4 regions of the Paenibacillus sp. F024 genome follow, and region 1 is predicted to be linked to each of the others. Evidence: riboswitches for the same ligand, from Rfam matches in the RefSeq annotation. Region 1 holds a riboswitch; each other region holds the start of a gene.
The links. A riboswitch is a leader RNA that binds a small molecule or an ion and turns the genes downstream of it on or off. The one in region 1 is predicted to bind cyclic di-GMP.
Positions count from the first base shown of each region.

Region 2: it holds a riboswitch for cyclic di-GMP, as region 1 does, so the genes downstream of both, ACZYR9_RS23310 (methyl-accepting chemotaxis protein) here and ACZYR9_RS07825 (hypothetical protein) in region 1, are expected to answer to the same signal.
Region 3: it holds a riboswitch for cyclic di-GMP, as region 1 does, so the genes downstream of both, ACZYR9_RS12350 (stalk domain-containing protein) here and ACZYR9_RS07825 (hypothetical protein) in region 1, are expected to answer to the same signal.
Region 4: it holds a riboswitch for cyclic di-GMP, as region 1 does, so the genes downstream of both, ACZYR9_RS25890 (response regulator) here and ACZYR9_RS07825 (hypothetical protein) in region 1, are expected to answer to the same signal.

Region 1 is NZ_JBVASZ010000005.1:96,887-104,227, forward strand. It holds gene ACZYR9_RS07810 (nucleotide sugar dehydrogenase) at 1-1,197, shown strand, start outside; gene ACZYR9_RS07815 (hypothetical protein) at 1,211-2,101, shown strand; gene ACZYR9_RS07820 (hypothetical protein) at 2,152-3,081, opposite strand; cyclic di-GMP riboswitch class I at 3,202-3,294, shown strand; gene ACZYR9_RS07825 (hypothetical protein) at 3,342-4,217, shown strand; gene ACZYR9_RS07830 (UxaA family hydrolase) at 4,742-7,341, shown strand, end outside.
Region 2 is NZ_JBVASZ010000035.1:19,616-26,956, reverse strand. It holds gene ACZYR9_RS23310 (methyl-accepting chemotaxis protein) at 1-1,392, opposite strand, end outside; cyclic di-GMP riboswitch class I at 1,478-1,564, opposite strand; gene ACZYR9_RS23305 (hypothetical protein) at 1,803-1,937, opposite strand; gene ACZYR9_RS23300 (hypothetical protein) at 2,096-2,596, shown strand; gene ACZYR9_RS23295 (EAL domain-containing protein) at 2,637-3,125, opposite strand; gene ACZYR9_RS23290 (DUF423 domain-containing protein) at 3,283-3,666, opposite strand; gene ACZYR9_RS23285 (hypothetical protein) at 3,695-4,003, opposite strand; gene ACZYR9_RS23280 (hypothetical protein) at 4,226-4,441, shown strand; gene nikA (nickel ABC transporter substrate-binding protein) at 4,769-6,247, shown strand; gene nikB (nickel ABC transporter permease) at 6,244-7,182, shown strand; gene nikC (nickel transporter permease) at 7,179-7,341, shown strand, end outside.
Region 3 is NZ_JBVASZ010000010.1:62,670-70,010, reverse strand. It holds gene ACZYR9_RS12365 (thioredoxin domain-containing protein) at 35-2,110, opposite strand; gene ACZYR9_RS12360 (CBS domain-containing protein) at 2,401-2,805, opposite strand; gene ACZYR9_RS12355 (VOC family protein) at 3,268-3,690, opposite strand; cyclic di-GMP riboswitch class I at 4,157-4,249, shown strand; gene ACZYR9_RS12350 (stalk domain-containing protein) at 4,377-5,495, shown strand; gene ACZYR9_RS12345 (S-layer homology domain-containing protein) at 5,543-7,341, shown strand, end outside.
Region 4 is NZ_JBVASZ010000053.1:8,715-16,055, reverse strand. It holds gene ACZYR9_RS25910 (DUF6075 family protein) at 1-331, opposite strand, end outside; gene ACZYR9_RS25905 (RNA polymerase sigma factor) at 450-869, opposite strand; gene ACZYR9_RS25900 (helix-turn-helix domain-containing protein) at 1,458-1,787, opposite strand; gene ACZYR9_RS25895 (hypothetical protein) at 2,021-2,578, opposite strand; gene ACZYR9_RS25890 (response regulator) at 2,818-3,531, opposite strand; cyclic di-GMP riboswitch class I at 3,624-3,709, opposite strand; gene ACZYR9_RS25885 (urease accessory protein UreH domain-containing protein) at 3,958-4,701, opposite strand; gene ACZYR9_RS25880 (class I SAM-dependent methyltransferase) at 4,886-5,476, opposite strand; gene resA (thiol-disulfide oxidoreductase ResA) at 5,512-6,033, opposite strand; gene ACZYR9_RS25870 (F510_1955 family glycosylhydrolase) at 6,042-7,091, opposite strand; gene ACZYR9_RS25865 (TVP38/TMEM64 family protein) at 7,150-7,341, opposite strand, start outside.

The sequences.
Region 1 (7,341 bases):
AAGGATGGGGTCTCTTATATTAAGGATATTTCCCAAGATCGGCTCCAGGCTGTCGCTGCAACCGGGCGATTCCATCCCACTTCGGATTACCGGGTGGTGCAGGAGCTGGATGCCGTATCCATCTGTGTACCCACCCCGCTTAGCGCCAATCAGGATCCGGATACCTCATACATCATTTATGCCGTTGATCAGATTAAGACGCATATGAAACAAGGGCTTCTCATCGTTCTTGAGAGCACGACCTATCCGGGAACGACCGAGGAATTGATCGAACGGGAAATGCTGGGGATGGGACTTGTGGCCGGCCGGGACTACTTCCTCTGCTTTTCGCCGGAGCGTGTAGACCCTTCCAACGAAAAATACAACACTTTCAACACCCCTAAAGTACTCGGTGGTACAACGCCAGCCTGCATGGAATTGGGCAGCCTGCTGTACGGCAACATCGTGGATACGGTCGTCCCGGTCTCCTCGCCGAAAGTGGCCGAAATGTCCAAGCTGCTCGAGAACACGTTCCGGAGCGTAAACATCGCCTTTATCAATGAGATGGCTATGATGTGCGAACGGATGTCCATCGATATTTGGGAGGTGATCAAGGCAGCCAGCACGAAACCGTTCGGGTTCATGCCGTTCTATCCCGGGCCCGGAATCGGCGGTCACTGCATACCGCTGGATCCGATGTACCTATCCTGGAAGGCGAAGGGCTTCCGCTTCTACAGCAATTTTATAGAACTTGCCCAGTCGATCAATACCAACATGCCCTACTTCGTTACCAATAAGACAGCGCACATCCTTAATATCTACTCCAAATCGCTGCGGAAATCCAAAGTGCTCATTCTTGGCATGGCGTACAAGCCGAACGTGGACGATCTGCGCGAATCGCCGGGCCTCGAAGTCTATGAGCTGTTCCGGGAGGGCGGGGCGCTGGTGGATTACTTCGATCCTTTCGCCACCTCGTTTAGGGATAAGTCCGGCAGCAAGGTGACTTCGATCACTTACGATCTCGATAAGTTCCGTTCCTACGACTGCATGGTACTGATTACGAATCATGAGGCCGTCGCCTACGGGGAAATTGCCGACTTGGGTGTGCCGATTCTCGACACGCGCAATGCACTGAAGGCGTACGATCTGCCGCACATCTACAAAATCGGAGCGCCGGATGAACAACTCCTGCCGCTGGCCGAGGCCGTGTCAGGCTAAAGGGAGAAAGGCATTGAAAAGTCACCATGCCCGTTTGTTTCTGCTGTTAGTCGTGATTCTGAACGTTCTTTGCGCCATTCCCCGGCAAGCGAACGCGGAAGCTTTGACCGGTTCTCCTGCCCCGGTCAAAGCTACATGGATATGGTATACGGAAAAAATAAAAGATTCGGCTCTTTCCATTCTGGACACTTGCACGGCGAAAGGAATTAAGGTCGTTTTTCTGCAGATCAACCGGGATGTTAAAGTTTCCGATTACCGGAAATTTATTAAGGCGGCGGGTGAGCGGGGTATAGGAGTTCATGCTCTCGACGGAAAGCCGGAGTGGGGTTTTACTTCCTCGCGTCCCGCGATCGAAACGTTTTTGAATTGGGTGAAAACGTACCAGGCCGGTTCGGCGGTGGGCGAGAGGTTCACAGGAATACACATCGACGTCGAACCGTATGTCCTCCCCGGCTGGTTCGACAACACGGAGGAATTTATCCCGCAATGGCAGGATAACGTAAGATTTATGGTGAGGGAGGCTCATCGGATGCAGCTGCCGATTGGCGTCGATTTGCCGTTCTGGCTGCATAAATACACGGTACCGGAAAGCGGCGAATCCTTGAGCAGGTGGATGATCCGCAAGCACGATTCGGTCACCATTCTGGCATTCCGGGATTCCGCGTATGCGATTGGGTTCATGGCGTCCAAACTGCTGGAGCAGGCGGCCGACATCGGCATACCGGCGATGGTAGCAGTGGAGACTCTGCCCAGTAGGGAGGGGGGGTTCATTACCTTTTACGAGGAAGGCCGATCCTATATGAACGGGCAGCTTGAGCAGCTGGCATCGCTGCTCAGCCATCGTTACGCCTTCAGGGGTATTGCCGTTCACCAGTTCGAAGCCTGGGAAGCTCTGAAGCCTTAAGCGGCCCGTCGTACAGATCATAAAAGCAGCACACCAAAGGGCAGCGCCTGTTACAGGCGCTGCCCTTTGGTGTTCCATCGTTCCATGCGCAGCCATTCGGCCAGGTCATGCACGGCCAGACCGCCGAAGGCGTCCGAACGTCCGTATTCGGCCAGAACCCGCTTCTCGACCTCCTTGAAAGCAGCGATTCCTTCCTCGTGAAAGCTCAAATGGTTGGCTTCATCCGGAGCCAGATTAACGCCGACATACACCTGCTTGCCCAATTTCTTCGCAGCATCGATCTCGTGCTTCACGATATCGATCAGCCCGTTTTCTCCTTCGGCACGATCGCGGTACGACATAATGGCCAGGCTATCCGTCTGGCGGATCATCCATTCGTCCAAACGCACAGACGCGTCATCGGGACCCGGCACTTGATACTTGTTGAGCCAAAACGGTATATCGACGCCGGTCTCAAGTGAATGTTCTTTCGCCGACACCGTAAATTTCCGCATCATGTTCATCCATTGTTGAATGACTTTTTTGTCGTTCCTTTCCCATTCCGGGAGCAGATAGGGCTCCACATCAAGGTGAACGCCGGTGAACCTGGCCTCGGCAGGCACGGACGCATTGTAGGCAATCACGTTCTTCAAAAACCCGGTCATCTGGGGATGATGGCGGGTCAGTGCCCAATGACGCTCGCCCCCCAGTGCGTGAACATCAATCTGTGCCTCTGACGCTGACTGGATAAAGGTACGGTACCCCATTTTAGTCTCCTCGTCCTTTTGCGAATCGTTGAAATACAAGTACACGGTGCGGACATTCTGTTTTTGCAAAAACCGGACCAAAGACCCGTCATGATCGGCGTTCAGCTTCTGCAGATCCCATATCCACGTCACCCGTTCGCTGCGCTCATCGCTTCCGAACGGCCGCAGGAAAAGCACGGTGACGCCAAGGATGAAGACGGCCGCAGTGATGTAGAGCTTTTTCTTTTTTGTCATCCATCATCTACCTCTCCGTGGTGTTTTTACAATTGCTTAACAAAAACATGGGCCTCAGGACTCATGCCGAATAGGGTTGAACTATATATACTAAGCACTAGGTTTATTCCACTATTACCCATATCGTCAGTGTAAATCCGCCGAAGGGCGGGGACGCAAAGTCACGGGTCTGAGGCGTGGGAAGGTTCACACTACGTCAACCGGGCTGCCGATTCAAAGGACCTGATCCGGTATGCATCAAAGGAGAGCAATGATTCAACATGATGTTAAACCACTGTCGTCTGTCGCTTTTTCTCGCCATTCTTTTCCTGGGAGCCTTAGGATGGCACCCGTCGCCGGCCGGTGCGCAAGCTCCCGTCAAGTCGACCTGGCTCTGGCAGACCCCTCTGATCAAAACGTCCGCGACCGAAATTTTGAATTTCAGCACATCCAATGGTGTAAACACGATCTACCTGCAAGTGAACCGCGACGTCCACAGTTCCTATTACAAGAACTTCATTAAAGCGGCTAAAGCCCGGGGGATCGAAGTCCATGCTCTTGACGGTAAGCCGAGATGGGCGTTCGAGTCGGAACAGCCGAAAATCGCTGCGTTTCTGAGCTGGGTCAAGACCTACCAAGCCGGTGCTGCGCAGGACGAGAAGTTCAGCGGGATTCATCTCGATATTGAACCTTACTCGCTCTATGAGTGGAAGACAAATCAGGCGGCCATGATCCCGCAGTGGCAAAATAACATGCGTTATATCGTACAGGAAGCAGCGGACATGGGGCTTCCCGTTGGCGGGGATATCCCATTCTGGCTGTGCAGCTATAAAGTACCGGACGGCAGTGAAACCTTAAGCCGTTGGATGATGCGCCAATACGATTCGGTTACGATCATGGCTTATCGCGACACCGCCGAGAAAATCGCCGGAATTGCCTCGAAAGAGCTGGATGAGGCCGCCGATGCGGGCATTCCCGCCGTGATTGCGGTCGAGACGCTCAGCATCTCGGAAAGGGCGTTCATTACGTTCTATGAGGAGGGTACGGCATATATGAACCAGCAGCTTACGAAGCTGAACTCCCAGCTGCAGACGCATCCCGCCTTTGCCGGAATCGCCGTACACGATTATGCCGGATGGAAAGCGTTGAAGCCTTAATCGGCGATCATCGCCCATATGCTTACACGGTACCGGCGCCTTAGCTCCCCCCACCATGATAACATGTTAGGGTGGGTGCGGCCATGATTTACAGAATCTCAATCCTATCGCTGACCGTAGGTGCTATACGGGAAGGGCATGTCTTTGGCACCGCTCGTCTTAGACAGAAAACAAATCCACAACCGGCTGCGGTTGTGGATTTTTACGGTTTGCTCATTCGTACGGAAGCTGATCATAGCCTTGTTCCATCGACTGGTATGAAACGAACTTGGATTGGGCTCAACGTGCCGATCTCCTTTCGCTAAAAGTCGCATTAAGCAACACCCCTTGCACAGAAAAGACCAGCCAATTATTTCATTTTATGATACAATATGTACATGGAGATGCGCTGCTGCCCAGTTTCGTTTCAGCATTCTGTAATCGGTTTCAAACTTTCTTATGGCGGTCAGCGAGCTCTTCAAGGTTCTGTACGGCTGCGGATCATATTTAAATCAAGTAAATCTTAAATAAGGAGTTATTCATCTATGACCCAATCTTATCACTTTGACGAAGTTGGCAGACTCCCCTTGCCCGGTGATAATGTAGCTATTGCTATACGTCAACTGGACGCCGGCACCATCATTGACTATCAAGGTCAAACCTTGACCTTGGATTACACGGTCATGGAAGGCCATCGCTTTGCGGTGAAGGAGATTGCCCCCGGTGAAGACCTGCTTTCCTGGGAATTGCCCTTTGGTGTGGCTCTGCAGCCGATTCAGCCCGGCAATTATGTGATCAACAAAGGCGTATTGGAAGCGCTTAGCGTGCGCTCACTGGGATTTGCGCTGCCGGCGACGCCGAATTTTGCCGATGAGCTTCATCCTTTTGTTCTGGACGAGGCGAATTTTCAACCGGCCCCGGCACTGCCCGCATATCCGGACAAGCGCACCTTCCTGGGTTATCGGCGCAGCCAAGCGCGCGGCGTGGGTACCCGTAACACGATTGTCTTGTTGGGCACAACTTCACGCACGGGGAGCTATGTCAAGCAGCTCGCCGCTCGTTTGCAAGGCGAACTGAAGAACTATCCTCAAGCGGATGGGATTGTTCCTGTGGCGCATACGGAAGGGGATGCAGAACAACCGAATAACCTGGCATTATTGCTGCGCACGTTGGCCGGGTTTATCGTCAATCCGAACGTGGGTGCGGTCTTAATCGTAGATAACGGCATGGGATCCGTGACCAACCAGATGGTCGAAGCGTATATGCGCGAACACGATTATCCTTTAGATGATGTTTTGCATCGGTTCCTGTCCCTCAAAGGCGGCTTTCAAGATAATCTGACCTTAGGGGAAACCATTGTACGTGAATGGCTGCCGACGGTCAATGCGATAGAACGGACCCCTGAATCTATCAGCCATCTAAAGATTGGACTGCAATGCGGCGGGTCCGACGCCTTTTCCGGAATTTCCGCCAATCCGCTGCTGGGTTGGATTGCACAGGAATTGATACGCTACGGCGGCGCCGCCAATCTGGCGGAAACCGATGAATTGATTGGCGCCGAGCCCTATGTCCTGCAAAAGGTACGCGATGTTGAAACCGCTCGCAAATTCTTGAAGCTTGTCGAAGATTTCAAGGAGCGGACGTCTTGGCACGGCGCTACCGCGGAAGGAAACCCATCCGGCGGCAATAAATACCGCGGCCTTTATAACATTTATCTCAAGTCCATTGGGGCTGCCCGCAAGAAAGATCCGGCTACCCGCCTCGACTATGCGATTGACTATGGTGCACTCATGAAAGAGTCCGGGTTCTATTTTATGGATAGCCCGGGTAATGACCTCGAGAGCATTGCCGGTCAGGTGGCTTCCGGCTGCAACCTGATTTACTTTACGACAGGCAACGGCTCGATCACCAACTTCCCGTTTGTGCCGACGGTCAAGGTGGTGACAACGACGCGCCGCTTCCAATTGCTGGCCAACGATATGGATATCAACGCCGGTCAGTACCTGGATGGCATATCCATGGATGAATTGGGCAAGCAAGCCTTTGAATATTCGATACAAATTGCCTCCGGTCAGCGCAGTGTCGGGGAGAAGGCCGGCCATTCACAGGTGCAGATCTGGCGCAACTGGCGGCAAACCGATGCGAGCCGGCTGGATGCACTGCTCAATGCACCTCTGCCGACGGGAGAGCCTATTGCGATTCAAACCGATGCAGCCGCTCAGACGAATCCCATCCGCTTCACCTTAACACGTCACCAAAACCATCGAGCCAGTGATCAGATCGGACTCATCCTGCCAACAAGTCTTTGTGCCGGTCAGGTGGCGAATATGATTGCGCAGCGGCTGAACAAACAGGGGATTGGTCCATCCGGAAACCTTTCGCGCTTTGTGGCCTTGGCTCACACGGAGGGCTGCGGCAATTCGGCCGGCCAGCCGGAGCAGCTGTATGCCCGCACCATGATTGGCTATGTTGCCCATCCGCTGGTTAAGCATTGTCTGCTGCTGGAGCATGGCTGTGAGAAAACCCACAATGACTTTATGCGTCACCAGATGGAGGAGATGGGGGTTGATCCCAGCCGACTCGGCTTTGCCAGCATTCAGCTCGACGGCGGGATCGATAAGGTAACGCGGAAGGTGGAAGCGTGGTTTGCCGATCAATTATCCGCAGCTGGGCCAGCCGTGAAGGAAACGGTCGGGCTGGAAGCATTACGCATCGGGATTTTAAGTGGTGGTCCCGTTACAGACGCGGCCGGTGAACAGCTGGCGATGTTGACGAAGATGATTGTCGGCGCAGGCGGTACGGTAGTGGTCCCTGAGAACAGCGGGCTGCTTTCAACTCCTGCTTACAGCGGCAATGTATTGACGACATCCCATGTCCCGCCGTCATTGGCCTATGGGGAGCATGCCCGTCAAACAGGATTCCACATCATGGAAACCCCCACCGAGCATTGGGTGGAGACCGTTACCGGCATAGCGGCCACGGGTGTAGAGTTAATGATAGCGCTGGTTAATCATCAGCCGATGCAGACGCATCCGTTCGTGCCAATGCTGCAAATGGCATCCGAGCCGACGATGCAGCAAATGTATGACAATGATTTGGACCTGTTACTAACAGGGAATCCCGCCGCTTGGACCAACCAGATTCT
Region 2 (7,341 bases), on a different contig from region 1:
GCCTTCATTCATCGATAGTACAGCTTTCTCTGCTTCGTTTTGAATCTCCCCGATCAGACCTCGAATTTGGCCCGCCGCGTCACCGGATTGTTCCGCTAATTTCCTTACTTCATCAGCTACCACAGCGAACCCTCGTCCATGCTCCCCCGCCCGCGCGGCCTCTATTGCAGCATTTAAAGCCAGTAGATTCGTTTGATTTGCTATTTCCGTAATCATCTGTACGATTTGACCGATTTCCCTTGATTTTTCACCAAGGGAATGAATAACCTCCGCCGTGCGTCCGGCAGACTGCTGCATACTGTTCATTTGCTCCACGGCCTGGGACACCACTTCATTACCGGCATTCGCTTTCTCGCTGGCAGTCAACGTTAAATCAGCTACAGATTGAATAGACATGGCTGCCTGGTTCATCCCTCTAGAAATTTCAACCGCCGCCTCATTGGCTGTTGTGGCGCTGTGAACTTGCTTTTCCGACCCTAAGGCCACTTCTTGAATGGCCATTGAAATTTGTTCCGTTGCTTTACTCGTTTGCTCAGCACTCGCAGATAATTCTTGCGAAGTAGCTGCTACCTGCTCGGAATTCATTCCTACTTCACCAATCAAATGACGAAGATTTTTTTTCATCTGATTGAAGGAAATCGCCAGATCGCCAATTTCATCACGGTTTTTCACTCTAAGATCACCTTCTGTCAGGATGCCGTTTGAAATTTTTTGAGCACCGTCAGCTATAGCGAGAATAGGTCTCGTAATCATTCGGGAAATGATTAAACCGATGGCAATAGCCAAGACGAAAGTAAAACTGCTCAAGACAATGACCGTTGTGAGCACCGAACCAACCAAATTCATGTTCGCACGACTCGCATCCTCCATCATTTTAGCCTGATCGGCAGCAATTTGGTTGGAAATGTCTCTCATTTCTCTCGCCAAAGGAAATAAGACTTGTACGGAATGCCGATTCGCTTCAGCCGGATTGGTTTTGTTCAAATTAATGACCGCATCTGAATTGGTTTTGAATTCGGCATTAAATATTTGAAGCTTTTGTAGCGCTTCCATAAGTGACGGGCTTTGAACCAATTCGTATGTAGCCTTTATTTCTTCATTCATTTCGTTAATAGCCGTCTGTACGATCTCTTCCGAACCTTGCTCATGCAATAAAACCCCTCTCATACCGGCGATTTGCTGTGAAGCATGGAATTGAATATCCTTTGCATTTGCCAATATCGCTGCATTACGATCAACCAAATCAGAAAACGATTGTTCTACCTTCTTGATGTTGTAATACGAAATAAAGCTGATTATTCCAAGAAGCATGGATACACTCAGGAATCCGCCAATCAGCTTTTTGCCCACAGTAAATTTCATCGACAGCCTTTTACCAACCTTAAGTTTCATAAATAACATCCTCTTTCTGTATTTTCATTATTAAAAAAATGACTATTTCCTAATGAAATAGCCACCTTGCTAGCGGTTAACTATATTCGGTAACCCGGCGATCATAGCTTATTCAAGCGTTAGACCCGTAGCTTTGCGTCTCCGCCTTTCGACGGATTTGCCTTTATCATGATGTAGGACTTCCTTCCTAATATCTAATATATCAGATGTTGCAAAAAAAATAAATACAATTCAGGTAATCATTGTATGCATTATTTAACATTAAACAAACCAAGATCACAATCCGGGTCACAATAACGGAATACTTTGACGTTTTTCTAATCACAAATCAGAAGGAGTCAGGACATAATAACAGATGGAGAATACTTGTCCCACGGAAACCTAGGCGATGAGCTCGTGACTAATCCAAGCTATGCTAACTTATTTGCTCCGCACATAATATAGCCTTTATCCGTAGTCACAACGAGCAGGGTTGTTTTGGGCAGCTTGACCTCGACCGCCAGAGCGGTGCGGCCTCCCAGATCAACCGGTTCCATTCGCATCATGATAAGCACTCCTCTTATCTACCGTATGCTGTCAGTATATGTATGTCCTGCCCCATGCGTGCCATTCCAAAGCGGTATATCCATTAGGTACCTACTGCTTTAAATAACAAAATAGTGGTATAGTATAAAGTAAGTATTTCGAAAAAGAGGGGTCGCCTATGGAGAGAGACAATCCGTCCAAGCGCAAGTTTTTATTCAACGTCGACATCATGATAGAGGATGAAACCAACGGGCGTGCCTTGGAAACGCTGCTGCATTTGTTGAATACGACACAGGTTGAGGATTATCAAATTAAGCAGGGAATAGAATTGGGCACAAAAATTGAGCTGGCTCTCAACGAATCGAAAATCAAAAATAAGCAGGAACCAGCCAAAACAAACACTTCTCCGGCTGAGAACATGCCAAACGGCAAGGGAAATAAACCTTACCGCCCGGAAAACGACCCGCACAGGCTGATTTGGGAGCAGATGAAGACGTTCCAGCAGAACAATACCCTGGTCCGGCTATCTATCGTCAAAGGCAAGGGCATTAAGCTCAGCTTGCCTTGTCGAATTATTAGCACAGACGCGGCAAGCGAAAGCGTGACGGTCTATCATGTTGACGAGAAGAAAGTATATCTGATAAAAATCAATGAAATTGACGATTATGAAATACATTAAGAGGACATACCGTCGTCCGTTCAGCAGGACGGTAAGATCTCTATGCTTCACCCTGGGGCTTCATGAATCCGAACGCCTTCTCGGCCGAGACCGGAGGCCTGAAGAAATAGCCTTGAACTTCATTGCACTGATAGCTCCGCAAAAAGTGCAGCTGTTCTTCCGTCTCCACCCCTTCGGCGCTGACGCGCAGGTTCAAATGTTTTGTCATCGACATAATGGAGGCTATAATCGCCGCATCGTTCGGATTGGTTACACATTCGCTGACAAAGGAGCGATCGATCTTCAGCCTATGGATCGGCAGCTTTTTCAAATAGCTCAATGAGCTGTACCCCGTTCTGCAATCATCAATACTGATTTTCACTCCGAGTTTCTTCAGTTCATGAAGGAGTGTCGCAGCGTGGTCAATATCCATCGCGCTGCTTTCCGTGATCTCAAGCTCCAAAAAAGAAGGATCCAGTCCGGTTTCGTGAAGCACCTCGCTTACTTTTGCGTATAGATTGTGCTGCATAAACTGCTTGGTGGAAATCATTTTCTACACAAATCCGCTAATTTCCTCCTTCATTCGACATTCATTTTTCAACCTTCATCCATTGCATACGGTCTGGAAACCATTCGCACCATAAACGAAGACTTGAGCACTTAAAAAGAGACCGCCCGGCGCACCGGACGATCTTCCCTGTGTAGCATCATGATTTGGACGGACTTTTCCAAGCCGCAAGCGCCAGCGACAGCCAGCCGAGCATAAAGGCGATTCCCCCGATCGGCGTAATCGCTCCAAGCACCGTAATTCCTGTAATGCTCAGAACATATAGACTCCCTGAGAAAACAAGGATGCCGACAAACATAGACCACCCTGCTCGACGCAAATGTCCGCTGTCGGGCAGAACCGACGCGCATAGCCCAACGGCAATCAGCCCGAGTGAATGCATCATCTGGTATTGCACGCCTGTTTGGTAGTTCGCGAGCATGTTCGGCGACAATGCCCCCTTCAACGCATGCGCACCGAAGGCCCCGAACGCGACGGACAGAAGCGCGCAGATACTTCCGATGGCGACAAACGTTTTGTTCATACTTCAATCCCCCATTCTTCGCGCCTGCTTAATCGATCTCGATCTGACCGACATCATGCTGGCCGATAATCAGAGTGACCGGCTCAAGAAAAACACGGGTAGACGTCGGACTAGAGATCAAATCGATTTCGACATCCAACACCTTGAAGCGCTCGCGTCGGCTTTCTCTTTTATCATGCACCACTTCAAATTCTTTAAGTCCCAGCGGATAGGTTACCACACTTGATCCGACGGACAGCAGCGGCGCCTCATATTCACCATGGTTGAACAATACCTCGGCCATGATCTCGTCATTCATATCTACTATTTTAACCTTTTGACAAAACAAATACTTCATTATCGTCCTCCTCAGGTGAAAGGGTAAACGCCGTATGCCGGCTTATCAATCCGTACCCCGAATACCTTTAGTGATTCAACACCAAGCGCGTACATTCCTCTTTTTTAAACAGGATAAGACACATTTTTTTACTTGATCCGATTTTAAAGCGATCGCCGGTTTTTCGCCAGGGTGACCAAACGAAGCATTCCGTCATAGTATGCAATATCCATGCCTTAGGAGATGAAAACCGTGAGCAAAAATAAAAAAGCCAATAAGAAAACACCTCAGTCCTCCATAGACAAAAATCAATTCAATATGAAGGTCGTAACCTCAAATGTTTGCGCACGCTGCCTCAAATGTGAAAGAGGACGGCGCTACCTGCAAAAAATGTCGCTGCCCGGCGCTGTAGGTAAAGGCGTGCCTTGTATACTAACCAAAGGCAAGGCTTATGTCTGAGCCTCTGCCAGATTTAAGACACTGTGAATTGATCACCTGCTCATGAGAAAACCAACAGCGGCGGCTGTTGGTTTTTTACACATGGTTAAGAACAAATTCCCGGGCATGAACCCTGTACCATGCAAATATAATGTGTCAGACGTATTCATACTATTTTGTCACCCCTTTCTTGCAGGAATAGCCCTATCGAGTCATGAAATTTCGTACGCTAATGGGGTAAGATGAGAAACAACTCATCCCCCCTAACGGGACAGAACTTTCTTTGGAGGTAGGTTTACATTGAATAAATCCCCATTCGCACTTGCGCTCTTATTTCTTTTGCTGGTTATGCTTACCGCTTGCTCGCCCGAGTCTAATTCCGCAAAGGAGCAAGCCACGCAAAAGCAGCTGACCTTTCTCTTTAATTTTTCCAGTAAAACGATCGATCCTCATCTGGACTATACACCGCTTAGAGCCGGGGTTGCCGAAACGCTGGTCAAGCTCGGTGATGATTTGACCATCCGCCCCTGGATCGCTCAAGAGTGGAAAAGCGATGACGGACGGCAGTGGACGTTGACCATCCGGGATGGAATAACCTTTCACAATGGCAAGAAGGTGGATGCCGAAGCGGTAAAGCTTTCTCTCCAACGCGCTATGGAGATCAATCCGGGAATCAAGCAGGTATTGAAAATCGAATCCATGGATGCCAGCGGACAAACGTTACATATCGTCACCGGGAAGGCGTTCCCCCAATTTCCATCCGAGCTTGTGCATCCCAACACGGCGATTATCGATACGGCTGAGCAAGGGACGGACCAAAAGCCGATCGGAACGGGACCGTTTAAAGTGACTTCCTTTACGCCCGGGACTGCTCTTCAGGTGGAACGTTACGATGAATACTGGGACGGCCCGGCTAAACTGGATCGAGCCACATTCGCTTTTAATGAGGATGCGAATGCCCGGTTATCCGCTTTACTGGCGGGAGATGCGGATATCGTCTATCGCCCTCCGGTAGAAAGCATCGGCAAAATCAAGCAGGATCCAAGCCTGCATCTCGATTCGGTAGTCAGCCTGAGGACGCATGAACTGATTTTCAATACAGAACACCCTGATTTTCAAAATGAAAACCTTCGCAAGGCCTTTGATGCGCTCGTCCATCGCGAAGAACTGAAAAACGGGATCATGGGAGGACAGGCGACTGTTGCGCAGGGTCCGTTCCTGCCTGATTTTCCGTTTGTTCCATCCTATTCCGGCAAGCCATCCGGAGCCGACGCTGCAAGAAATTGGTTTGAAAAAGCCGGCTTCCAGGTCGACAACGGCAAGGTAACCAAAGACGGAAAACCGTTGACGTTCAAGCTCGTTACCTATGCCTCCCGCGCCGAATTTCCGCTGCTTGCCCAAGTGCTGCAGTCGCAGGCCAAAGAGCTGGGGATTACGATCAACATCGAGCTGGTTGATAAATATGAGGATTATTTAATGACCAACGACAGCTGGGATTTGGGCACTTATAGTCCGTTAATCGCTCCCCGCGGCGACGCCAGCTATTTTCTGAACGTGTCGTTTGCTCCCGGAGGTACGCTGAATTTCGGCAAAATTAACGATAAGGAATTAAATGAACTCATCAGCCGGCTTGATCAAACGGTAGATACGGTCAAACGAAATGATCTGATCCGGCAGGCGCTGACGAGGATTGACCAAGCAACCTATTATTCATATCTTGTTCATCCGAATACGCTGGCCGTCTATAGAGACAACGTGGAGCATTGGATAACAAGCAAAAGTGAATATTACATGCTGACCAACCAATTAGATGTGAAAGTAAAATGAGATTTGTCCTAAAAAGAGGCCTGGAGCTCGTTCTTTTCATCCTATCGCTTTCTTTTATCAGCTTCTGCTTCATACAGCTTGCTCCCGGGGATGCGGTCCGGCAATTGCTGAGGTTTGACGATGTGGCGGTAACAGCCGAGCAGCTCGAACGGCAGCGGGAAATGATGGGGTTGAACCAGCCTGTCATTATCCAGTACGCGAACTGGCTTTCCCGCTTTGTCCGACTGGATCTTGGCATGTCTTACATGACCAACCGGCCGGTAAGCGAAGAGCTGTTAAGCACATTACCCGCCACCCTGTTGTTGACCGGCACTTCTTTGCTGATATTAATTGCGATTGCGGTTCCGCTGGGCGCGTTGTCTGCTCTATACCGTGACCGGTGGATCGACCGGTTCAGCCGTCTCCTCGCGATTGTCGGTACTTCCGTGCCCAGCTTCTGGCTGGGCCTCCTTCTCATTGAGGGATTGTCGGTACGTGCCCGGCTTTTCCCCTCCATGGGCACGGGCTCCTTGCTGCATCTGATTCTGCCCTCGGTGACGCTGGGATTAACGATGGCCGCCGTCTATGTCCGTCTGATCCGTTCCAGCCTTATCGAAAGCTTGGGGCAGGAATTCATACGGGGAGCCCGGGCCCGGGGCATCGGGAGCAAACGCATATTGGTGTTCTACGCATTCCGTCACTCCCTGGCTCCAGTCATTACGATGTTCGGCGTCAGTTTGGGAAGCCTGCTTGGAGGAACCGTGGTGGTCGAAGTCCTGTTTGCCTATCCCGGGATCGGCAAGCTGGTCGTGGATGCGATTCTGAACAGGGATTATCCTGTAATTCAAGGATATGTTTTATTGATGGGAACCCTCGTGCTGATCATCAATCTGCTGGTAGACTTGACCTGCCGAACTCTCAATCCCGAAATTCGTCTGAAGGGGGAGGGACGATGAGGCGAGCTGTAATGGATACGAAGCTTGGAAGAGGCAAGCTCTCCCGCCGGGGCTTCCTCATATTCTTTTTCTTTGCCGGCCTTTGGATTGCGCCTTTGCTGATTCCTCATGATCCCTACCTGGTTAACATGAGCGCAAGATTGCAATCTCCAAGTGCGG
Region 3 (7,341 bases), on a different contig from region 1:
AAGCATCAGCCCCCCTCGGCCTCACCCACAAATTTTACGAGCTTAGAAGCTCCTGCAGCTCTTCCAGATCGCTGACCGGAGACTGGCATGCGTAGTTCTCGCAAACATAGGCCGTCGCCCGTCCGCCCAGCGGCAGCTTATCCTGCACAAGCGGAATTATGCGTCCGAGCTTTTCCGCATCGGAAGGATCAGTAGTGCGAAGGATCGTCAGCGCATTCGGGAGAAACGACTGCCGCACCTCCCGCAGCATGGCTTGGGTATCTTCCTTCGCCGGATCACCGGCGATCACGATTTCTGTCGGAGCGCCATACGCGAAGTCTACCGCCATCAGGAACAACGCATGACCGGAAGGATAGCGCTCCACCGATCCGGCGAATGCCTTCAGCTGCTGCTCCGCTTTTTGCGATAAGGCGGCATTGTAGGTGTAACGCGACAGCTTCTGCAAATTTAACGCAGCCGCGGAATTGCTCGATGGCATAGCGCCGTCATAGATTTCCTTCGGACGCGTGAAGAGCTGCTCCCCGTCTTCACCGTAGAAGAATAGCCCTCCCTTGGTATCGTCCCAGAATAACCGCAGCATGTCATCATTCAACTCGACGGCCTGACGCAAATAGTCCAGCTCAAACGTGGCTTCATAGAGCTCGATCAGCCCCCATACCAAGAAGGCGTAATCGTCGGCATAGCCCAGATATGCCGATTCCCCGTCACGGTAACGCGCCAAGAGTCTTCCATCCTCCCGGCGCAGCTTCGTGAGGATGAAAGCAGCCGCTTTCCTTGCCGCATCGGCATATTCCGGTTTATCCAGCGCCTTGGCCGCTTTGGCCAGGGCCATGATCATCAGACTGTTCCAGGAGGTCAGGATTTTGTCGTCTTTATGCGGATGGATACGCTGCTCACGGTAGGCAAAGAGCTTTTGGCGGGAAGCCTCCAGCCCCTCTTTTAGCTTTGATTCGTCGATTTGCTTCAATCGGGCCATCGTTTCCACCGCGGCATGAATCAGATTCGGAATGCTGTGCCCCTCGAAATTACCCTCCTCGGTAATATCATAGGCTTCACAGTAGAGCTCTCCCTCTTCCTCTCCGAGAACCTGCTTCACTTCTTGAGGAGACCAGACATAAAACTTGCCTTCCTCCCCTTCCGAATCCGCATCCTCCGCCGAATAGAACCCGCCTTCAGGATCGGTCATATCCCTGAGCACATAAGCAACAATTTGCTCCGCCACATCAGCATAGCGCCGATTACCCGTCGCCTGGTACGCCTCCACATACGTCATCGTCAGCAAAGCGTTATCGTACAGCATTTTTTCAAAATGCGGTACCAGCCACTTCTCGTCCGTGGAATACCGTGCGAAGCCATAGCCGATATGATCGTACATACCGCCGCGGAACATCGCATCCAGCGTCTTCTCCACCATATGTAAAGCTTTCTCATTGCCCGTCCGCTTCCAATACCGCAGCAAGAAAGATAAATTATGACTCGTCGGGAACTTCGGCGCATCCCCAAAGCCTCCGCTGCTTGCATCGAAATTGCGCTCATACATCTCAAACGCGCGATCCAGCAGCCCCTCCGATAATTCCCCTTCCAGGTTGCCGATCAGCCGTTTTTGCGTCTCCTCCACCACCTGATCGCCGATCTCGATAACCTTGTCCCGGTTCTCCTTCCACTTGCCGGCAATTTGCGGCAAAATGTTCATCAACCCGTGACGCCCGTATCTGCGGGCCTTAGGGAAATAGGTCCCGGCAAAAAACGGCTTCTTCTCCGGGGTCATAATGATCGTCAGCGGCCATCCCCCCTGTCCGGTCATCGCTTGACAAACGGACATGTACAGATTGTCCACATCGGGCCGTTCCTCCCGGTCCACCTTGATTGAAACAAATTCACGGTTCAATAGCTCGGCTACCTCTTCATCCTCGAATGATTCTCTTTCCATGACGTGACACCAATGACATGTACTATAGCCAATAGATAGGAAAATAGGTTTGTTTTCCCGTTTCGCTTTATCAAAAGCTTCTTCTGACCAAGGAAACCAATCTACCGGATTGTAAGCATGCTGCAGCAAATAAGGTGACTTTTCATTGGCTAATCTATTGGGTTTGTTGTTTGTTGTCATGGGGCACCACTTCCTTGATTTCAGGATGTTATTGACGATAGTTAGAGCTTAGCATACCTTGCAATAAAAAGAAAAAACCTTTGCTACAGTAGCAAAAGGTTTCGTCGTGAAGAAATAAAAAACATTTTTTTTGCATTTATCAAATAGATTAATATCCTACGTTTTTTTGCATTTAATCTTAAATAGTATTTTAACATTCCCATATACGCTTAGCATTTCTTGGTGAAATTAATCATACAACTCTTTTTTTAAAAATCTCACATAGTATTCCTTTTCTTCAACATGCTCTATTAATCGGTAATATTACTAGTGTAATACTCAATTATGTCTTTACGGCGGATGATTCCGATAAAGATTTGGTTTTCGTCTACGACGGGAACAAAGTTCTGGTCAGCAGCCAAATGAAGCATATCCTCAAGACGCGCTTTGACCGACACGCATTCATTATGAATACGACGTTTAATTTCATAAACTTTGACAATATCCAAGTTTCGAAAGCTTAATCCGGAAGTGTTCTTCATCTTCCAGAATAGATCCCCTTCACAGAGAGTTCCAACATATTTTCCCTCCCCATCAATAACAGGAATTGCCGTGTATTGATTTTTCTCTAATATCTCCAGGGCCTCCTGCATGTTAGCAGTTGAATGAATATAGGCTACTTTGTGCTTGGGCAAAAGAAAATCAGATATTTGCATCGCTCAAAACTCCCTTCTACCAAAACGTTAACATACGTTTCGCTTATTGTGACACACATTAAGATAAAGCTAACCTATATTGATAACGTTGGGCGGTTACGTTGCACCCTATAGGGCCTCAACTTTTGTTTACTTCATTTTTTATTGATGAGTCCAAGTTTATCATACCTGTCAAAAAGAAAAAACCTCCGTTGCAACAAGTAAGAATATGGAACAGACTATTGTTGTTTTTAATAATTAATAACATCCCGCAACATGCCCCTTATCCGATTGAACTTCATCGTGCTGCGTTATATACATTTTTTGTTATTAATGCTTCGCGCGAACATCCCATCAATGGCATGTACTCTAGCCGTTCGATAAAAAGATGGCTTCATTTCCAAATAAAAAAAGCGGCCCCCTCTATGCGGAGCCAAACTTTCCAAGTTAACCTCTATACATTTTTTAATAATAAATAGATCGTTACCAGTCTCCGATGCCTAAGTTCAGCTGCCAATTTACTCCAAATTTATCGATCACCATGCCATAGTATTTGCTCCAAAATGTTTCTTGCAGCTCCATGCCTACAGAACCGCCATCCTTCAATTGATTAAAGACAGATTCAATTTCATCCTTGTTGTTACTTACAAAGGCCAGGCTGATGTTGTTTCCAACCACAAAAGGCATCCCGGGAAAAACATCTGAAAACATAACGTTGCTTCCGCCAATGGTAAGCCGCGTGTGCATTATGAGGTGTTTCGCTTCTTCCGGTAGAGAAAATTCAGGGTTTGGCGCCATATCTCCAAAAGTCATAAATTTCGGTTTCTCTGTTCCAAACACTTCTGCATAAAACCCCACTGCTTCACGGCAGTTTCCATTAAAATTCAGATAAACATCAACCGACATGCTCAGCACTCCTTCATTCATTGTTATTATTTTATAGATTTTTTTATTTACATCTTATCATTTAGCTATACGTGAACGATATCTCAGGTTCCTCAGCCGACAAGACTCTACTGGCAGCATTATCTCCAACAATTAGAAATGTATTCCACTGATATTGATTTCTTTACCATCCAGATCTCCGGAAAAAGCATTACCACCACTTGATGATCTCCGATGACTAAGATCGGTATGTCGCGGATGAAATGAGAAGCCAAGTTTAGTGAAAAACTTAGATTTGATGATTTATATATTCTTACCTTTCATATTAACAAGAGTAATGAAGCATGGTTTCTTTTAGATTGCTTTATTTTAAAAAGCTGCGAAGCAAGGTTCCCCATACTATGGTCCTATGTCTTTAGATGTTTTTAAAAGTTTGGAATGATTGGAAATTCATAGTTGAGTAATACTTTATATTCATTTAAAATGAAAAAGTCAAAGGCAAAATTTTCCGAAAGGAAAATGACGCAAAGCCATGGGTCTAAGGTCCTTGTTACAGGATGATGATCGCCAGGTTGCCGTTTCGCTGCATCGTTTGATTTTATCCATGGGTACTGCGCGGCTATATTTGGCTTGCGCAGTTTTTTGCGTCTATGCCGACCAACTATCAGAAAGAGGGTGTTTTTCTGTTTCAATGGAAGGCGAAATCAATGATCGCTATGTTTCTCTGTTTGTGGTCTTGCTTTAGTTTGGTTTCCGTAACATCAGCGGAAAAACAGATTGACGTAGTGATCGACGGAAAGAAGCTGGAATTTACGGTTCCCCCATTCATCGAGTACGGGAATACGCTCGTCCCCTTCCGCCCCGCTTTTGAAGCGCTTGGATTAAGTATTGCATGGGAGGCGGAAAGACAGGTTGTTACAGGGAAGAAGGATGGCCTGGAGCTTGAGCTTCAAATTGGCAGCACGACGGCGAAGGTCAACGGCAAGCTGAAATCTCTCGCGGTCGCTCCACGATTGATCGATAATCAAACGTTCGTTCCGCTGCGTTTTGTTGGCGAAGCATCCGGCAGAGAGGTGAAATGGGACGCGGAATCACGTACTGTTTTCATCCGTCCGCTCGGGAGTAGCGATGTTTCACAGCTTACATACGAAGGCGATATGGTGGATGGCAAGCCAAACGGCCACGGAAAACGGTATGCGGATGGGACACTCATCTATGAAGGAATGTTCCAAAATAATCAAATGAACGGTCAAGGGAGGCTATATGACGGAGGGCAGCTCGTCTATGAAGGAGAATTTCATCAATCCCTTTTTGAAGGATACGGCAAAATGTATTATGCCAACGGTAGACTGATGTATGAAGGTCATTTTTCCGACGGATTCATGCATGGCCATGGCAAGCTCTATCGTGAGGACGGCACGTTATGGTATGACGCCCATTTTCAGTACGATAGCATTGAGGGTCCGGGAACCGTATATTTTCCCAAAGGTCATCGGTTGGAAGTCGGATTTATCGACGGAAACCCGCATGGCAAGGGGATTTATTATTACGGGGACGGAACCGTTCGTTTTATCGGCGAATATCGTAACGGTATGCGCAACGGCTTTGGTACGAATTATTACCCGAATGGCAACAAGATGCACGAAGGCGAGTTTGTGGACAGTCGGCTGGTTCGAGGGAAATCTTATTATGAAAGCGGGAAGCTTCGGTACGAAGGCGAATTCAGCAATATGCTGCCTCATGGAAAGGGTATTGAGTATAACGAGGACGGAACCGTATTTCATCAAGGCCTGTTTAAGCTCGGAGATCCGGTCAAACCGGAATAACAACAGCTGCAAGGGATGAACGTCCTTATTTCAATGGGAGGATACATATGATGATGACATGGATCAAAGCATTCGCCTCGCAATGTTTGCTGTCAGCCGTTTTCATTGGGGTCGGCGCAGTGTTTTTCGCTTCGTCTGCGGAAGCTGCGGAGCTTGCTTCTCCTCGGGATCCGTTTTTTTATGACCGTAACGATACGCCGTACCTTTTGGAAGGGGAGTTGGAGTTTCTTCCCGCCGCCGATCAATCGGACATTACGGATTACGCTATATATGTGTTGGATCACACGGACAACAAGATAAAGCTTCTCGGCAGCGTGAATGTGAAGCAGCAGGAAGAGTATATCGCGTATGCCAAAAGCATCGGTCTCAAGAGGGAACGCTATATGTTCCGCATAAAGGATTTGGAAATCGCAAAAAATGCCGAAAAGTTCGGGATTTACGCCAAAAATGCATTGGAGGAAAGCACGGCCGGATTGATCATGCCGATATGGGACAGGCCCCGGCATCGTTTTCAAGAAGGTCTTCGCATTACCGATAAGAACCCAAGCCAGGGCAACTTGGAATTGGCGCTGACCTGGAAAGGACTGCAAGAAGAGAATCCGATCACCGGCTATAAAGTCTATTTCTGGGTGGACGGACAGAAAAAGGCGCTTTCCAGCAAAAGCATAGACGTGGCAAAAGGGAAATCCGAATATGAACTCATAGTGCCAAGCGGAACGATACCGGAAAGAACGGAGGAAATGGCAATTTACCCCGTCTCGCCGGAAGGGATCAATGGGCCTGGCTTGATTAATTATGTGATGGACGACATTTCGGAAGAGCCGATTGTGCAATTGCAGACTTCCAGCCTGATTCCGGCGCCGGTGATTACGGAGATCGGAGACAGGGATTCTGTCGTCGGCACATTTAGCGGCAGCATCCGTTGGGAGGTTGATGACCGCGAATTTACGGGCATGGTCAATGGGGCTTCTCCCTTATCGTATGCAGTCTATTTTCTAGATAAGGACAAGCGGAAGATCAAAGGTATCGGCATGATTCCCAGAAATACGAGCAGATACGGTGATTATACGCTGCAAATTCCGTCAGGAACGCCCATACCGGAGGAGGCCGTTTATCTCGGTGTTTTTGCGCAAATGTCCACGGCTGAAGGCATTCAGTTCGGCGAGAAGTTTTTTTGGGATAAACCGTATGATCGTTTCCAACCGAAAAGGGTTCAGTTTATCGATATGGATGAGAATCCGGGTTCCATCCAAGGCAAAGTAACCTGGCAGGCGGCTGATGATGAAGGACCTCTGTACGGTTATGCCATTCATATCGATTGGCAGCGAAAGGATGCGAAGCCGTATACGATTGTAGAAAAAGGGCGTGCCTCCTACGAGTACGTTTTTCCGGACGGAGCTGTGCCTAACCAAGGAAACCTTGTCTATGTGCTTCCCGTTAATGAATTCGGCGAAGTGCCGTCAGACTCCTACGATCATCGCCGGCCTGAAACGTTCGCAACCATAGCGGACTCTACAGCAAGTCAAAAAGCAACGCTGGAGCCAACGGGGATTAACCTTGGCAATTTTACTCAAGTCGGCTTTCAAGATATGGACGGCAAACCGGGAGTCATCGGGGGGCGGTTAAACTACTCCAATAAATATGGAGATACGGTGGCTATCGAATTTTTTTATGTGGATGCGTTGAACCGGAAATTAATGTCGATCAACGATATCCAATGTACCGCCAATCGGTGCGGGTATTCCTATTTGGATATTCCTGAGGGAACACCGATTCCCGACGGAGCACTGCATATCGGCGTGCGGGCGAAGCTGAAGGACGGTACGGTCAAGCCCATCGGTGCCGC
Region 4 (7,341 bases), on a different contig from region 1:
CCTCGAAAAAGAAAGGGGCGTAGCTGCAATCGAATAATTCGTTGGGAGTGGAGAAGCGTTCCCCACCTGGTTCGGTCCACCCGTTCCATAGATTAAAGGCGAGCCGACATATTCGAATGGAACTGCCGGTTTGCCATGGGGCCGAAAGGCCCTTGGGATTAATGCCGCCGTTAGAAAAATCAAACAAATCACGTACATGACTCCTAGTTTCCCGGGAAATGCCCAATGTGTAAAAAAGCGCACGATGATAGCCGTCGTTGCATTTCCTTTCAGCCAGCATTTGATGATAGAACCTCTCGTGTTCTTCATCCCGAAATCGAATAGGATGCATCGATACTTGCCCCTCTCACCGAGAATGATGAGCGGCTGGATGCAACCAGCCGCTGTCTGAAAAGATCCTCTATATAACATTTCATTCTGACGGGAAAACCGGACCCAATGACGAAAAATCACATGTTTTTGAGTAGACGCTCCATTATCTTTAAGCCTTGTTTAATAGATTTACGAACGGCCCGTTCATCGACATGCTCAGCTCTGGCAATAGCGACTTTGCTCATGCCTAGAAAAAAGTGTGCATAAATTCGTCTGGCCGATTTCTCCGGCAACTGGCACAACGCTTCGTAAAGCTGTTGCCGGGAGAGCTTGCGTTCATAGTACTCCTCCGGCGAAATCGAAAGAAAAAGAACGTCCTTCTCAATTCCATCGTTTCGATCCAGCGAGTAATACGCCCGGTGACGATACGTGCGCAGTTTGTATGCGCTTTCAATTAATTCAAACCGATGCAGCTCCTGAGCCACCTCGTCATCCACTTCAACCCATACATCCGTTTTCCAAAAAGGATATATGTCTTTCAAATTGATCTTTTTCATACTCGTCCCTCCGTTTTGGTTTGTTTGATCAATCAAAACAGAGGGGGGAGAGCGACAGCCGACGCTTCCTGACAAGCGGGAAGGACAACAAAAAAGACCTTGCCGCAGAGCGTGCCAACGCTTGATTGCGACCAGGTCTGATCGTAAGACTTGATAAACTTGATTCCACGCATGCCGATGAATCATTCGCCGCTTGTTATTATGTGTCGTCGGGATACATCAACATCAACTCCCTTTCTCACCTGGCAACACCGTGCGAGAAATTGTGCGGGCCTTTGATGGTTGGCGTTGCCCTATGTTTAGTTCAACTCCTTTACATTCGGAATATAGTCGACGACTGCTGTATCAGTAACAAAATAAAAAAAGCGCCGTATTTCTTCCCACTGGGATAGCAGGGAAAGAAACGGCGCTTGATGAAAGGGACAACCAGTCTTCATGATGCTTGTGGTTGCACAACCTGTCCACACTAACATCATAACACGGATCATGTGCATAACGCGTGCAGACTTTGTGCAAAAAGAGAGCAAATCCAGTGCTGCGTTCGGTGCATGTTCGATGCAGTTCCGGCGCTTCCTTTCGAGCAGTTACTTACTTTTGTCTCCACTTCAACAAATGCTCGATGTGTTGAATCAGAAAATCTAAATCTTCTTCGGAACAATGCTGTAGCATTTGGCCAATCTGGGACAACGGCTCTGGAAGTTCGCGATTCTCAAAAACAAATAACTGAGACAAATCCATGCGCAAACCAACAGCCAGTTTATAAATATTATCCAATGAAACGTTCTTTAGCCCGCGTTCAATTTGTCCGATATAATTAGGATGGAGGTCTGCCCGCTCTGCAAGCTGCTCTTGCGTCCATCCGTATTGTTCCCGCAATGTGCGAATGCGCTGACCTAACGAATCCCGAATTGAGTTCACATTTCCACCACCTTATTCTTTCAGCTTATAAGGCAGAGTAAGTCAAATGAACATTCGATAGATTCGCTATTCTCAGTATCCAATGTATGTGTTATAATCTCCTCAATACTCATTGAATCAATTGGCGAGACATTAATCGTATTTACTGGGATTGGACGTAACGAATAAAAACGTATTAAAATGAAAAATGGACGCAAAAAAAGAAGATGCGCATATGCATCTTCTGAAACCGGTCAATCATTTTGGGACGAATCCAAATCCAACAAAACCGCCCGATCTTTGATTTTCATATAGATTTTGTGCAATGTTCGCTTTCGAAGGTAGAAGTACGCGCGGCGGGAAAGTGCTAGGCGGCTCATGGCGTCTGAAAGCGCCAGTTGATCCATATATCGTAACCGAATGAACAAGCTTTCTTCCGGGGTGAGAGCCGAGAAAGCATAGTCGATCAAACCGATTCTGGATAGCAGCAACGGGATTTCATGTTCGGTGATTTCGATACGTCGTATAACCGTCCGTAAAACCGTTTCCTGTTTTCTGCCGCTGCTGTGAGCCGCAACCATTTGTAGCGTACGCGTTAATTCAGGGATGTAGGACAGTTCTGACTGCATGTACTTCAGTCTCGCCTTCCAGTCCTTGTAAGACTTCAGCCATAATTCTACTTTCTCATAGGGGACGGGGTGCTGGGTCAGCGTCATCACAATTCCCTCCTTGCTGTGCATGCTGCCTGAAATTGTTCCGCCAGCCTGCCTGTTAATCGTCATGATTATAGGTTGTTCACGCTCCGTTTTCATTATCATCGTCCCTTCTCTAGTAAAGTGGAGGAAGCAGTAAGGATGCCATTTTTCGCAACTTAAGTCAATTTTTGATTCTCACCTCCTACAAACTTGGTAATAAAATTCCTCTGTAGATACCTGCATTTGTCCACATTTTACCAATAATACATTCGAAAGAGGAGGGTGATTTTTCCCTCATACCAACAGATCATTGGTTGTCAAACCATCGCGAAACGGCTCGAATCGGAAACGAATCGCTAACAGGTGATGCGATCTAGTTGATCGTACAAGCCCCTACGTTTCGCTTTTTCCGCTGCTTCGCGAATGGAAGATACGTCGAATTTGCGAATGATATTGCGAACATGCGTCTTCATTGTGTTAGACGTGATTCCGAGCAATTCTCTAACTACCGGTTGTGTATAGCCCCAACCGATCAACTGCAAGATTTCTTTTTCAGTAGGAGTCAGCATTCGATGCAATTCCCTTCGCTTAACAAGTCCAATTTCATTACGGATGATGGATGCAACATCGGCGTGAAGGGAGGATTGCCCTTGATACGCTTCCCTGACGGCACTTGCGACATCCACATAATTGATCTTGGTAATATAATTGATCGCTCCGGCCAGCATTGCATCCACAATGATCTCGGGCTGGTAGAGTGAAGTCAAGATAATGATTGGCAGTGATTTGATCTTCAACACTTCGGCAATTGTATCCAATCCATCCTGTTGCGACGAATGTAACACCGGGTCATGAATCATTACGTCTAAATCCAATTGCATACTGGCTCGAATAGCCGATTCTTTGTTTGTTGCAATATGAGATATACTCATATCCGGCTCAGCATCGATCAACGCCGTCAACCGTTGTTGCCATACGGGGTCGCTGTCCACCAGCAATACTTGTATCCTGCTTTCTTGCCAGCGCATGACTTCTTCAACTTTTGCAGCATAGCGTACACGCTCCTCCATATATCATCACCTCGTATTCATTCTAGAATCACGACAAAAAGACACGTACCCTCAAACGGCCGTGTCTAGTTTTTCGTAGATGTGAGATTTGTGAGGGTAACCCGGCGATCATTGCAATAGTGCAGAAGACCCGTGGCTTTGCGTCCCAGCCTTTCGATCTGGTTTGCCATTTTTCCTATTATTTCTTCCAAATCATAGCCTTATAATACCATAATTTTTATTTTTCTGGCACCGCCCTAAGTCCCACGTGTTTAAATGTGTTGATATTTGTCGATTCTATATCATTTCATATCGAATGATACAGGATAAACTATAGAAGCGTCACAAATTGTAAGTTCGCGAAAAATTTCTTGATCACACAATAGGTCTAATCAACTACTCGTGGCTCTCACTCTGCATTATTTTTCCGTTGGCACCTCCCATGATTTACATTAGAGTCCAATATGTCAAGGTATCGCTTATGCCCAGCACTATAAATAACACACCCGCAAGTTTTTGTATCCACAACCCCCACCTTTTGGCACGCTTAACAATGACTCGATCTAACCCGAAACCTACAGCAAACCCGGCAATTAGTAAAAACGGCATTGCGGTACCGATTGCAAAAACAGATGGCAACACTACGCCATATGTTGATTGCAATGCCAAAGGCATAAGCGAACCGAAGAACAAAACAAACATTGTTGGACAAAATCCTAGCGAAAATGCAATCCCCATTAGAAAGGCTCCGCTCCTTCCTCCGGTTCGATCGGCCAATTTTTCAAAAAATCCTGCCACTCGAGCCCCAAGTTGAAAAGGAAGCCGAATCCAGCCAAGCAAAAACAATCCGATTAAAATCAATAACGGCCCAAGCAGCTTTCTTGCAAAAGAATATAAAGGGATCATGTCAGTGGATATCTTTTGACCGAAAAACCAAAACAAAGCACCGAAAATACTGAATACAATCATCTTCCCTAATAAATACATGAACGTTTCGGGCCACGACAACCTTGCTTGCGCTTGACGCTGCCCAAAGTAAGTAATAGCCGCAACGTTCGCTGACATTTGACAAGGAGCAACCGAACCAACAAAACCGAGAAACAGCGCCGCAAGAAAGGCGATATCAGTGTTCGCCGCGTTAACGAATGGTTCGCTAAGGAAGGCGCTAATTTTACTAAAAAAGGAGTACATTAACTATTCACCCCCCAAAATCCGTTAAATAGATTTGGCAGTTATGCTTTCATCACACATCGAACCTTGACAAGCATCTATTATAAACTACATAACGTAGTGTTTCGCGGATACATAAAAGCAGTCTATTTTATTTCCAGAATAACTGCCGCTTTATCGTTCACCGCAGTCTCACATTTCCAATTTATTTTATTCTTGCTTCAATTACTAGGAACAGTTCCCTACACATCGACGTCGTTTGCACCACTCTGAAACCTGCTTGTTCAACGGTTTCAAGTGTATTGCGGTTTAAATGACAACCAACACATAATCGTTTCCAAACGGGCGTTAACCAGTCTTGTATTTTACCAAGGACCAGATGATTTAACCTTACGTGTTCAAAAATTAAAATCGTTCCTTCAGGCTTGCATACTCTATGGATTTCGGCCAGAGCTTTCGCCGGGTCAGGTATCGTACATAATACTAGTGTTCCAACGATTGAATCGAACGAATTGGTTGGATACGGTAGATTTTGGGCATCTCCCGGTACCACTTCGATCGGAACTGTAGCTTCACGTGCTTTAATTAGGGATTGCTCCAACATCATTGGATCTGGCTCTATTGCAATGACTTGATCTGCAAACTCATAGTACAAAAAGTTAATACCCGTACCTGAGCCAATTTCCAGCACTTTTCCTTTCGCCTTAGAAAGAAGCTGTTTTCTTATCCGGCCGAATATTTTTGTTTCTAGCGGCTGCATCAACCGATCATAATATTTGTTGAATAATTTATCCATTGCAGCCTCCTGATCATAAACTGCTCACGAAGCAATTATTGTAATAATCGATTTATCCGGATGAGGATATCTTGTTCTTTCATCTCACCAATAAATTTATCTTTGATCACGCCAGATGAATCTACGAAAAACGTCGTGGGATAAGACATAACATTATATTTGTTTCGGATTTCGTTGTCGTTGTCGATAATGATCGGAAACGTAATCGCGTATCGATCAATAAAACTTTGTACTGTAACCCGGCTTTCACTTAAGTTAATGCCAAGCACTACCACATTGTCGTCTTTCCATTGATCATATTGTTTTTGCAGAGCCGGCATCTCGTTCACACATGGCGGACAAAACGTACCCCAAAAATTGATTACCAGTGCTTTCCCTTCATAGTCTGCTAATTGATGAACCTGTTGATCCAAACCAAAAAGCTTAAACTCGGGGGCTTTTGAGCCAATTTTTACGGAAGAATCTGATCTAAATAACGCTGATCCAATTGTATAAGCTCCAATTACCAATACGACCGACAATACAACAATTTGAATCCATCTTCGATTACGTTTCACTGTTATTCTTAAACCCCTTTTCCTTTATCCGCAATTTTCCTCCAGTTCATCCCTTCATCCAAGGATATATATACATCCAGATTAAAAGTGGCGAAAACAAGTTCTTTGGTATTCGTTGGGTTCTGTGCAATATACGATGCTGCATCTTCAACAAGATCTGGAATATTCACCTCAACCAACTGTTTCTGTTGCAGATCCATTTGATAAATAACCCCTTTTTGTTTGTAGCTGCCAACGATTATATTTCCTTCCATACCAAAGGTAAGAGAAGTTACCTGTAGATCGGCTATTTTTTCGAATTGGTTGCCTGAATCTTTGGATACATACAACGCTTTTGTCGTTCCAACTGCAACGATTGAATCATCGGACGGGTGAACAGCTAAAGATGTCAGTTCGGACAGTTCAACATCTATTCCAGTCATTTCGCTTTTGTTCCATGTCTTTGCATCGTCTTTGGAATAATATAATCCCGTTGTTGTTAACCTAGAGTTCGGCTCCGGGTTAACTGCGTAAATGGTGTGCGTCTTGTAACTTGCACTCATTAAATGAAAATCAATTTCCCCATACAAATCCAGGATTTCAAAGCTTTTACCTTCATCTGAACTTTTTACAATTCCAAAAGGATTCCTTTTATTCGAACCCTGTGCCGGATGCCCGCTGCTATAAAAACCGTTGTCCACAGTGGTAAATCCCATATAATCGTGTTTTTCTCCTTGACCGTCTGACCATTTCCCTTGTGAGTAAACTTTCAAACCGAGGTGAGAAGGGATTAAAATTCGCTGTCCGTCCCCTGAATAACCGAGACCATGGACATGCGTCAACGTAATCGTTTTTGAAGCCGTTCCCTGCAAAGACAACACGCCGCTAATGATGACCGCGATTAGAGATGCGACCCATGCCCACCTGAATCCGGTTGCTATTTTGGTCCACTTCTGTCGCTGATATCGGTCTTCCTGCCTCTTCACATCTTTGAGCTGCTTTACTTTGTGGGATGCGTTCCAATGTAATGCAAAGAATAGAACAAATAATGCACCTGTTCCAATTAATAATGTGTTCATAATGAAATTCCCTTCTTCTGTAATGATGTAGTCAAATCTAATGCAACTGAACATTGTCTCATATTCGTTTCTTTCTATATAACAAATAAATTAATAATAAACAAAAAAGCGAAATTAATAGTCTGGGATAATATTCGCCGATGCGAATCAAATCATGTCCCACCATTGTCTCCAACGCAATGGAAGGGGCTTTGCCCAGCGAAGTAATAAGAAAAAAATCGGTAAAAGGCATTCGCGAGATCGCTGCGGC